DNA from 2 places in the Variovorax durovernensis genome. Region 2 is predicted to be linked to the other one. Evidence: riboswitches for the same ligand, from Rfam matches in the RefSeq annotation. Region 2 holds a riboswitch; the other holds the start of a gene.
The links. A riboswitch is a leader RNA that binds a small molecule or an ion and turns the genes downstream of it on or off. The one in region 2 is predicted to bind glycine.

Region 1 (4,404 bases), 3.3 Mb from region 2:
ATCGCGATTGCCGACACGGCCGAAGCCGGCATGCGCCTGACCTTCTGCCGCCGCAATGCGCAGGCGGCGCGGTTGGACCTGATGCGTATCTGCGCCGAGATCCGTGAAGAGCTGGAGCCGGAAGAGCAGACGCTGGCCACCGCGCGCGCCGTGGCGGCGGGCGAGGCCGAGGCGGCGCCGCATCCGGCAAGGCGCATCGCGGGAGCGGTATACGTGAGCTGTTCCGGGCGTGGCGGGCCGCATTTCGGCGCGCCGGGCGCAGAGTTGCAGATCGTGCGGCACGCGCTGGGCGACGTGCCGCTGGTCGGGTTCTTTGCCGCCGGAGAAATCGCGCGGCACCACCTGTATGGGTATACCGGGGTGCTGACGGTGTTCACGGCCAACGACTGACCGCCTTTCAGCCGCCGATCACGCCGGTTGCAGCACGCGCGGCTGCGGCGCCGGCATTCCCGTGAACGCGAAATCCACCTCCGGTGCGAGCCCGCTCACGATGCGCGCAATCGACTTGCCCGAGCCGCAGGCGTGCGTCCAGCCGAGCGTGCCGTGGCCGGTGTTCAGGAACAGGTTCGCGAGCTTGGTCCTGCCGATCAGCGGCACGTTGCTCGGCGTGGCGGGGCGCAGGCCGGTCCAGAACTGCGCCTGCGTGGTGTCGCCGGCGCCGGGGAACAGCTCTTCGACGCGGCGCACGATGGCTTCGCAGCGCACGCGGTTCAGGTCGCGGTCGTAGCCGTTGAGCTCGGCCGTGCCGGCGATGCGCAGGCGGTCGCCGGATTCCGAGGTGTAGCGCGAGAACACGAGCTTGAATTCGTCGTCGGTCAGCGAGACCTGGTGGGCTTTGGACGCGTCCTTGACGGGCAGCGTGACCGAATAGCCCTTGGCCGGATAGATCGGCAGGCGGATGCCCAGCGGCGCCGCAAGCAGCGGGCTCAGCGAGCCCATCGCCATCACGAAGGCATCGCCGCGGATGCGCTGGAAGCGGCCTTCGGCATCGGTGACCTCCACGTGATCGATGCTGCCGCCGGCCTCGCGCAGGGCGGTGACGGTGTGGCTCATCAGGAATTTCACGCCGGCTTCTGCCGCGAGCCGGGACAGCTCGCGTGCGAAGCGGTTGGCGTCGCCCGACTCGTCTTCTGCCGTGTAGGTCGCGCCGGCCAGTTTCGGGCGGATGTGGGCGAGGGCGGGCTCGATCTTCACGGCCTCGTCTGCCGAGATGACCTGGCGCTCGCAGCCCAGGGCGCGCATCTGCTCGGCGGGCGCAAGGGCGCCGTCGAACTCCTTCTGCGTCGTATAGAAATGGAGGATGCCCTGGGTGCGCTGGTCGTAGGCAATGCCGGTGTCGCGGCGCAACTGTTGCAACATCGAGCGGCTGTATGTGCCGAGACGCACGATCTGCTCGATGTTGTGGCGGGTGCGCGCCGGCGTGCATTCGCGCAGGAACTGCAGGCCCCACAGCCACTGGCGCATGTCGGCGCGGATGCGGAACAGCAGCGGGGCATCTTCCTTGCCCAGCCACTGCAGCACCTTGAGAGGCGCGCTGGGGTTGGCCCAGGGTTCGGCATGGCTGACGGAAATCTGCCCGCCGTTGGCGAAGCTGGTTTCGGCGGCCGGGGTGGCCTGCCGGTCGATCACGGTCACTTCGTGGCCGAGTTGCTGGAGGTAGTAAGCCGAGGTCACGCCGAGCAAGCCGGCGCCAAGAACGATCACGCGCATTTCAAGTACCTTTGAGGTGCTGCGCTTGAACGGCGGGCGAGGGTGAATACTATTGAATTAATAGCAAGCAACCGGACGACCGCTGTCCAAGTTGCCGCTCCCCCTGTCCTCGGTACCTGAGAGATTCACCCGCTGCGCCCGCAGAGGGTTTGCTCCTTCGGTGCATCGCGACCATGTTGAACGGTGCGATGGCTCTCCAGACGGCGTTTCAGTTGATGCAGTACAGACCCCCTGTTCGGGCCGACCTGAGCGTTTATGGGAGTTTGCGCCTTCGGTAGGGCCATTTGGTGGCCCGCTCTCCTGCAGTGGGTCGATTGTAGGCGGGGCTTGCGCGGGTGCCAACCGCGGAATTAAGGCCAGCGTGCCAATGGGATAATCGCCTGTTGATTTGCCGCAGGGCGATCGTTCCACAACAACAGGGGACCTCATGATCCTGGTTACCGGCGGCGCTGGCTTCATTGGCGCCAATTTCGTACTCGACTGGATCGCGAACAGCGACGAGCCGGTCGTGAATCTCGACAAGCTGACCTACGCCGGCAACCTCGAGACGCTCGCGTCGCTCAAGAACAACCCGAAGCACATCTTCGTGCAGGGCGACATCGGCGACAGCGCCCTGGTCGACCGCCTGCTGGCCGAGCACAAGCCGCGCGCCGTGGTCAACTTTGCCGCCGAATCGCATGTGGACCGCTCGATCCACGGCCCCGAAGACTTCGTGCAGACCAACGTGCTCGGCACCTTCCGCCTGCTCGAATCGGTGCGTGGCTTCTGGGGCGCGCTGCCGGCCGACCAGAAGACAGCCTTCCGCTTCCTGCACGTATCGACTGACGAGGTCTACGGCTCGCTTTCGAAGACCGACCCGGCCTTCACCGAAGAGAACAAATACGAGCCCAACAGCCCGTACTCGGCCAGCAAGGCCGCCAGCGACCATCTCGTGCGCGCCTGGCATCACACCTACGGCCTGCCGGTGCTCACCACCAACTGCTCCAACAACTACGGCCCGTTCCACTTCCCCGAGAAGCTGATCCCGCTGATGATCGTCAACGCGCTGGCCGGCAAGCCGCTGCCTGTGTACGGCGATGGCATGCAGGTGCGCGACTGGCTCTACGTGAAGGACCACTGCAGCGCCATCCGCCGCGTGCTCGAGGCCGGCAAACTGGGCGAGACCTACAACGTGGGCGGCTGGAACGAGAAGCCGAACATCGAGATCGTCAACACCGTGTGCGCGCTGCTCGACGAGCTGCGCCCCAAGGCCGACGGCAAGCCCTACAAGGAACAGATCACCTACGTCACGGACCGCCCGGGCCACGACCGCCGCTACGCCATCGACGCACGCAAGCTCGAAGCAGAGCTCGGCTGGAAGCCCGCCGAGACCTTCGACACCGGCATCCGCAAGACCGTCGAGTGGTACCTCGCGAACAGCGAGTGGGTGCGCAACGTGCAAAGCGGCGCCTACCGTGAGTGGGTGGAAAAGCAGTACGACGCAAAGGCCGCGGCATGAAGCTGCTGCTGCTGGGCAAGGGCGGGCAGGTCGGCTGGGAACTGCAACGCAGCCTCGCGCCGCTGGGCGAACTGGTCGCGCTCGATTTCGACAGCACCGATTTCCACGCCGACTTCAGCCGGCCAGAGCAATTGGCCGAGACAGTGTTGAAGGTGCGCCCCGACGTGATCGTGAATGCCGCAGCACACACCGCCGTCGACAAGGCCGAGAGCGAACCCGAATTCGCACGCAAGCTCAACGCCACGTCGCCCGGCGTGGTGGCCGAAGCCGCCCGGCAGATTGGCGCGCTGATGGTGCATTACTCGACCGACTATGTCTTCGACGGCAGCGGCAGCAAGCCCTGGAAGGAAGACGACGCTACCGGCCCGCTCAGCGTCTACGGGCAGACCAAGCTCGAAGGCGAACAACTGGTGGCGCAGCACTGCCCGAAGCACCTGATCTTCCGCACAAGCTGGGTGTACGCGGCGCGCGGCGGCAACTTCGCCAAGACCATGCTGCGCTTGGCCAAGGAGCGCGAAAAGCTGACCGTCATCGACGACCAGTTCGGTGCGCCCACCGGTGCCGAACTGCTGGCCGACGTGACGGCCCATGCCATCCGCGCCGCGCTGCAGGATCCGGCCAAGGCCGGGCTCTATCACGCGATTGCGGGCGGTGAAACGACATGGCACGGCTATGCGCGCTTCGTGCTCGAAATGGCGCAGCAGGCCGGCGTCGAGCTCAAGGCCGGCCCGCAGGCTGTCGAGGCCGTGCCGACCAGCGCCTTCCCGACCCCGGCGAAGCGCCCGCACAACTCGCGCCTGGACACTACCAAGCTGCAGGCCACCTTCGGCCTGCGCCTGCCGCCTTGGCAGGAAGGCGTTGCGCGCATGCTGCGCGAGACGCTCTGAGAAGCGAATACACACCAAAGAAAAGAATGACCACGACAATTCAACGCAAAGGCATCATCCTGGCCGGCGGCTCGGGCACTCGCCTGCATCCGGCCACGCTGGCAATGAGCAAGCAACTATTGCCGGTGTACGACAAGCCGATGATCTACTACCCGCTCAGCACGCTGATGCTCGGCGGCATGCGCGACATTTTGATCATCAGCACGCCGCAGGACACGCCGCGCTTCCAGCAACTGTTGGGTGATGGCAGCCAGTGGGGCATCAATCTGCAATACGCAGTGCAGCCGAGTCCGGATGGGCTGGCGCAAG
Region 2 (4,404 bases):
CCCTGGCCGATGAAGTTCTTGAACACCTTGTTCTTCGACGCCATCGCCTTCAGCTCGGCCAGCGCGTCGGCTTCGGTCACGGGGGCCGGCAGCCGCATCGGTCGCGCGCGGCGGATGGCCGCGGGCACGATGCCGTCGATGAGCTCCGCCCGCGTTTCCGAGCCGATCACCGGCAGCATGCGCGCCTCGTCCGCCGCATCGATACCGATGTGGCGGGCGAGAAACTCTTCGGCGTTCTCTAGTTCTTGCAAAGAGGGAAGGGCGGGAATCGGCATGGCGGTGAGGGCTCGGGAGGAAGGGGGCTCGGAAGAAGAATCAGGCGATCAGGATTCGGCCGCGAACTTGTCGTAGCTGGCGGCGTCCAGCAGGGCGTCGAGCTGCGCGGGCTCGCTCAGCTTGACCTTGAAGAACCAGCCGGCGGCCAGCGGGTCGCTGTTGGCCAGCGACGGGTCGGCGCGCAGGGCTTCGTTGACTTCGGTGATCTCGCCCGACACGGGCATGAACACGTCGGCTGCGGCCTTGACCGACTCGACGACGCCGGCAACTTCGCCTTGCGCGAAGGTCTTGCCGACTTCGGGCAGGTCGACGAACACCACGTCGCCCAGCGCGTCCTGCGCATGCACGGTGATGCCGACGGTGGCTGCGTCGCCTTCGGCCGACACCCATTCGTGGTCCTTGGTGTACTTGATGCTCATGAGAAAACTCCTCGTGGAAAAAATGAATCGGGGTGCAGAGCCTAGCCGGGTCTGCCGCGTTCAGCCGCGGTAATAGCGGGTCGGCACGAAAGGCATGGTCGAGACTTCCATGGGCACCGGCTTGCCGCGCACGATGGCCTGCACGCGGGTGCCGGGCTCGGCGAAGGCGGTGGCCACGTAGCCCATGGCGATGCAGCGGTCGGCCGTGGGGCCGAGCAGCCCGCTGGTGACGATGCCGATGTCCTGGCCTTCGAAGGACTGCAGAAGCGTGCCGTCGCGCACCGGAATGCGCTCGAGCGCCACGAGGCCGACGCGCTTGCGCTTCAGCGTGTCGTGGTCGGTGTGGCCGGCGGTGCCAGCCGTGGCAGCGGCAAGCTGCGCGAGGATCTTCGCGGCGCCGGGGAAGCCGCCTTCGCGCGCGCCGCCCGCGCGGCGCACCTTCTGCATCGCCCAGTTGAGCGAGGCCTCGACCGGCGTGGTGGTGGTGTCGATGTCGTTGCCGTAGAGGCACAGGCCGGCCTCGAGCCGCAGCGAATTGCGCGCGCCCAGGCCGATGGGCTTGACCTCGGGCTGGGCCAGCAGCAGGCGGGCCAGTGCGTCGGCATCCTTGGCGGCCACCGAGATCTCGAAGCCGTCTTCGCCGGTGTAGCCGCTGCGCGTGATGAAGGCGGGAATGCCGCCGATCTGCACCGCGCCGCCGGTCATGAACACGAAGCGCTCGATGCCGGGCGACAGGCGCGCCAGCGTGGCCGCGGCCTGGGGGCCCTGCAGCGCGAGCAGGGCGTGGTCGGGCAAGGGCTGCACTTCGCAGCGGGCGCCGATCTTCTGCTGGATGTGGGCGATGTCGGCCACCTTGCAGGCGCCGTTGACGATCACGAAGAGCGAGCCGTGGCCTTCGTTGAAGAACATCAGGTCGTCGAGGATGCCGCCTTCGTCGTTCAGCAGCAGGCCGTAGCGCTGCTTGCCGGCGGGCAGGTCGATCACGTCGACGGGCATCAGGGTTTCGAAGGCGGCTGCGGCGTCGGGGCCGACGAGGCGCAGCTGGCCCATGTGGGAGATGTCGAACAGGCCGGCCGCGTCGCGCGTGTGCTTGTGTTCGGCCATGAGGCCGGCGGGGTACTGCACCGGCATGGAATAGCCGGCGAAGGGCACCATGCGGGCGCCGAGCTCCACGTGAAGGTCGTGCAGCGGCGTCTTGAGAAGTTCGGTAGCGGGTGCGGAGGAAGCGGCCACGGGGCACTCCAAAGGGGCAGACAAAATCCATGACGCAAGCCATGGGCCACCCCTGCTGTCCGCTTTACCTGAGAGATTCGCCCCACGATCGGGGTTTGCTCCTTCGGTGGGCCGCTGCGCCGTTTGCGGTACGGCGGCCTCTCTCCAGCAAGGAAACGCCGGTGTTTTCCGGCGCCTTGTCAGTCCTTTTGCCTGAGCGTTCGGGAAACCCCTGCGCCTTCGGCGGCCCCGGCTTGCGGGGCTCTCTCCTGACCTTCGAGAGTGTAGTTGATCGGCTAGGGCATGTTCCAAGGACTATCGGCCGGCCGCTCTGGTCAAGCGGTTGCCGTTGTGGCCTCGGAGCTTCCCAATGACGGATAGTCGGTATACCCCTTGGTGTTGCCGAAATAGAAAGTCGATGGGTCGGCCACATTCAGCCTGGCGCCGCCGGCAAAGCGAGTCACCAGATCCGGATTCGCGATGTACAGACGACCAAACGCCATCGCATCCGCAACTTTTTGCGCCAGCAATTCCTCCGCTGATTTCTGGTCGAAATTTCCGCAAAAAACCAGGCAATTCCTGAATCTTTCGCGTAGCCCCTGTCGGAATGCTGCAGTCAATGCAACGCCGCCCGCCCAGTCTGGTTCTGCGACATGCAGATACGCGATCCCCTTGGCGTTCAGGCTGTGGGCTAGCAAACAGGCCATTTGTTCGGCTTCGCTGTCGGCGATATCGTTGAATACCCCATTGGGCGATATGCGAACTCCGACCCTGCCTGCGCCGATGACAAGAGAGACCGCATCGACGATTTCTTCCAGGAAGCGGGCCCGATTTTCAAGAGAGCCGCCGTATTGGTCTGTCCGAAGGTTGGTATTCGTGGAAAGAAACTGGTTGATCAGATAGCCGTTGGCCGCATGAATTTCGACAAAGTCAAAGCCTGCCCGCTTTGCACGTTCCGCCGCTGCCGCGTACTGCGAGACGATCACGGAAATTTCATCGCCTGAAAGCTCCCTTGCTGGCTCGCAGCGCACTTCCTGGATTCGCCCGTCCTTGAAGACGCTTACCTTCGAGCGTCGTGTGGCGACGGCTGAAGGAGCGACCGGCTGCGCGCCGTCCGGCTGGTTCAGGCTGTGCGAGATGCGCCCCACGTGCCAGAGTTGCATTGCAATTCGGCCGCCCGCTTCGTGCACCGCTTTCACCACGCGGCTCCACGCACCTTCCTGCGCATCAGTGTAGATACCCGGTGTGCCGAAGTAGCCCTTGCCTTGGGCGCAGACCTGCGTGGCCTCGGTGACGATCAAACCGGCGGTTGCCCTCTGTGCGTAGTACCTGGCGGTCAGCAGTGTCGGACATTCCGTGCCGTTGGCCCGCATGCGCGTCATCGGCGCCATGAAGACGCGGTTGTTCAAAAGGGTGCCCGATATCGTGATCGGGCGCAGAAGTGGCGATGTCCGATTCATTGTGATCCCCAGCCTCAGGCTGGCTTGACGCGCCAGGGCGCCAGGACCTCGACCACGTTCGCCTCGAAGAGAAGGATGTCAGCCTGCCAGGCGAGCACCTGAACGATGGCTTTTCTTTCCGTCAATGCCGTCACGCTGGCCTGCAGCCGGGTTTCCGTAATCACGGCCGGGGCCTTGAAGTCCATGTTCATGTTGACGGTGAGCACTTGCAGTCGATCGGGTATGACCGAGTAAGTAGCGAGTCCGGCCCACTGGTCAACCAGGCCCGTGAGGTATCCGCCAAAGATGTTGCCGGTAGGCATCGCGGCATGCGAAGGTGGCGTGTAGACACCGGAGAGCCGTCCGTACTCCCAGCTCGCAGCGCATGGCGTGGCAAAAGGAAGGCCGATCGTCGCAATCGGGATCGGTGCGATATCGGTGCCGTCCACCACTTCATTCAATACCTTGCGGTATTTCGTCTTGATATCGAGGCCGGGGAATTCCGCCGGTCGCTCGCTCTCGCGTACCAACAGTTCAACATCAACCATCAGGTCGCTCCTTCCTTCGTCGTGGGTGAAACTGCAAGCGTCGAAAGCCAGTTTTCGAACGTCTCCATGCTTTCGACAATCAGTTGGGAGCAGGCGAGCACAGCCAGGTTCTGCCGCATACGGGTAATCGCCACCACGAACCGTCCAGCGTTGTGGGCTGTCAACATCTCCGCGGCTGTTCCCATGCTTGGCTCGTTGTTCGGCAGGAAGACGACGCAGACATCGCAGTTACCTGCCATCGCCGTCTGCCGGTGGAATATTTGCGTCAACTCCAGCAGCGCAGGGTCCAGGTCGGACCTGGCTACCTTGGGCGTCTGGAGCAAGGCGGTGTGCGCCTCGCGAATGCGTTCGCGGGAGGTTTGCAGGTTGTCCCACATTCGTTCGGCGGGGTCGTGCACCACGGCATTCGGAAAGTGGCGTCGGATGGCTCTTGCGATCGCCGGGCGGTACGACTGGTCCGCGAGATCGCGTCCGCCGCGCGCGCCCTGCATGACGCCTGCAAGGAAGAAA

Region 1: another riboswitch for glycine. It lies ahead of ACWV14_RS28255 (D-amino acid dehydrogenase); the one in region 2 lies ahead of gcvT (glycine cleavage system aminomethyltransferase GcvT).

What each region holds. Positions count from the first base shown of each region.
Region 1 covers NZ_CDRNCW010000001.1:5,967,386-5,971,789, reverse strand. The annotation lists gene ACWV14_RS28260 (FIST signal transduction protein) at 1-390, shown strand, start outside; gene ACWV14_RS28255 (D-amino acid dehydrogenase) at 409-1,710, opposite strand; glycine riboswitch at 1,804-1,920, opposite strand; glycine riboswitch at 1,932-2,023, opposite strand; gene rfbB (dTDP-glucose 4,6-dehydratase) at 2,138-3,208, shown strand; gene rfbD (dTDP-4-dehydrorhamnose reductase) at 3,205-4,095, shown strand; gene rfbA (glucose-1-phosphate thymidylyltransferase RfbA) at 4,122-4,404, shown strand, end outside.
Region 2 covers NZ_CDRNCW010000001.1:2,706,786-2,711,189, forward strand. The annotation lists gene gcvP (aminomethyl-transferring glycine dehydrogenase) at 1-275, opposite strand, end outside; gene gcvH (glycine cleavage system protein GcvH) at 324-695, opposite strand; gene gcvT (glycine cleavage system aminomethyltransferase GcvT) at 756-1,928, opposite strand; glycine riboswitch at 1,974-2,086, opposite strand; glycine riboswitch at 2,099-2,189, opposite strand; gene ACWV14_RS12910 (alkene reductase) at 2,243-3,367, opposite strand; gene ACWV14_RS12915 (PaaI family thioesterase) at 3,382-3,894, opposite strand; gene ACWV14_RS12920 (hypothetical protein) at 3,894-4,404, opposite strand, start outside.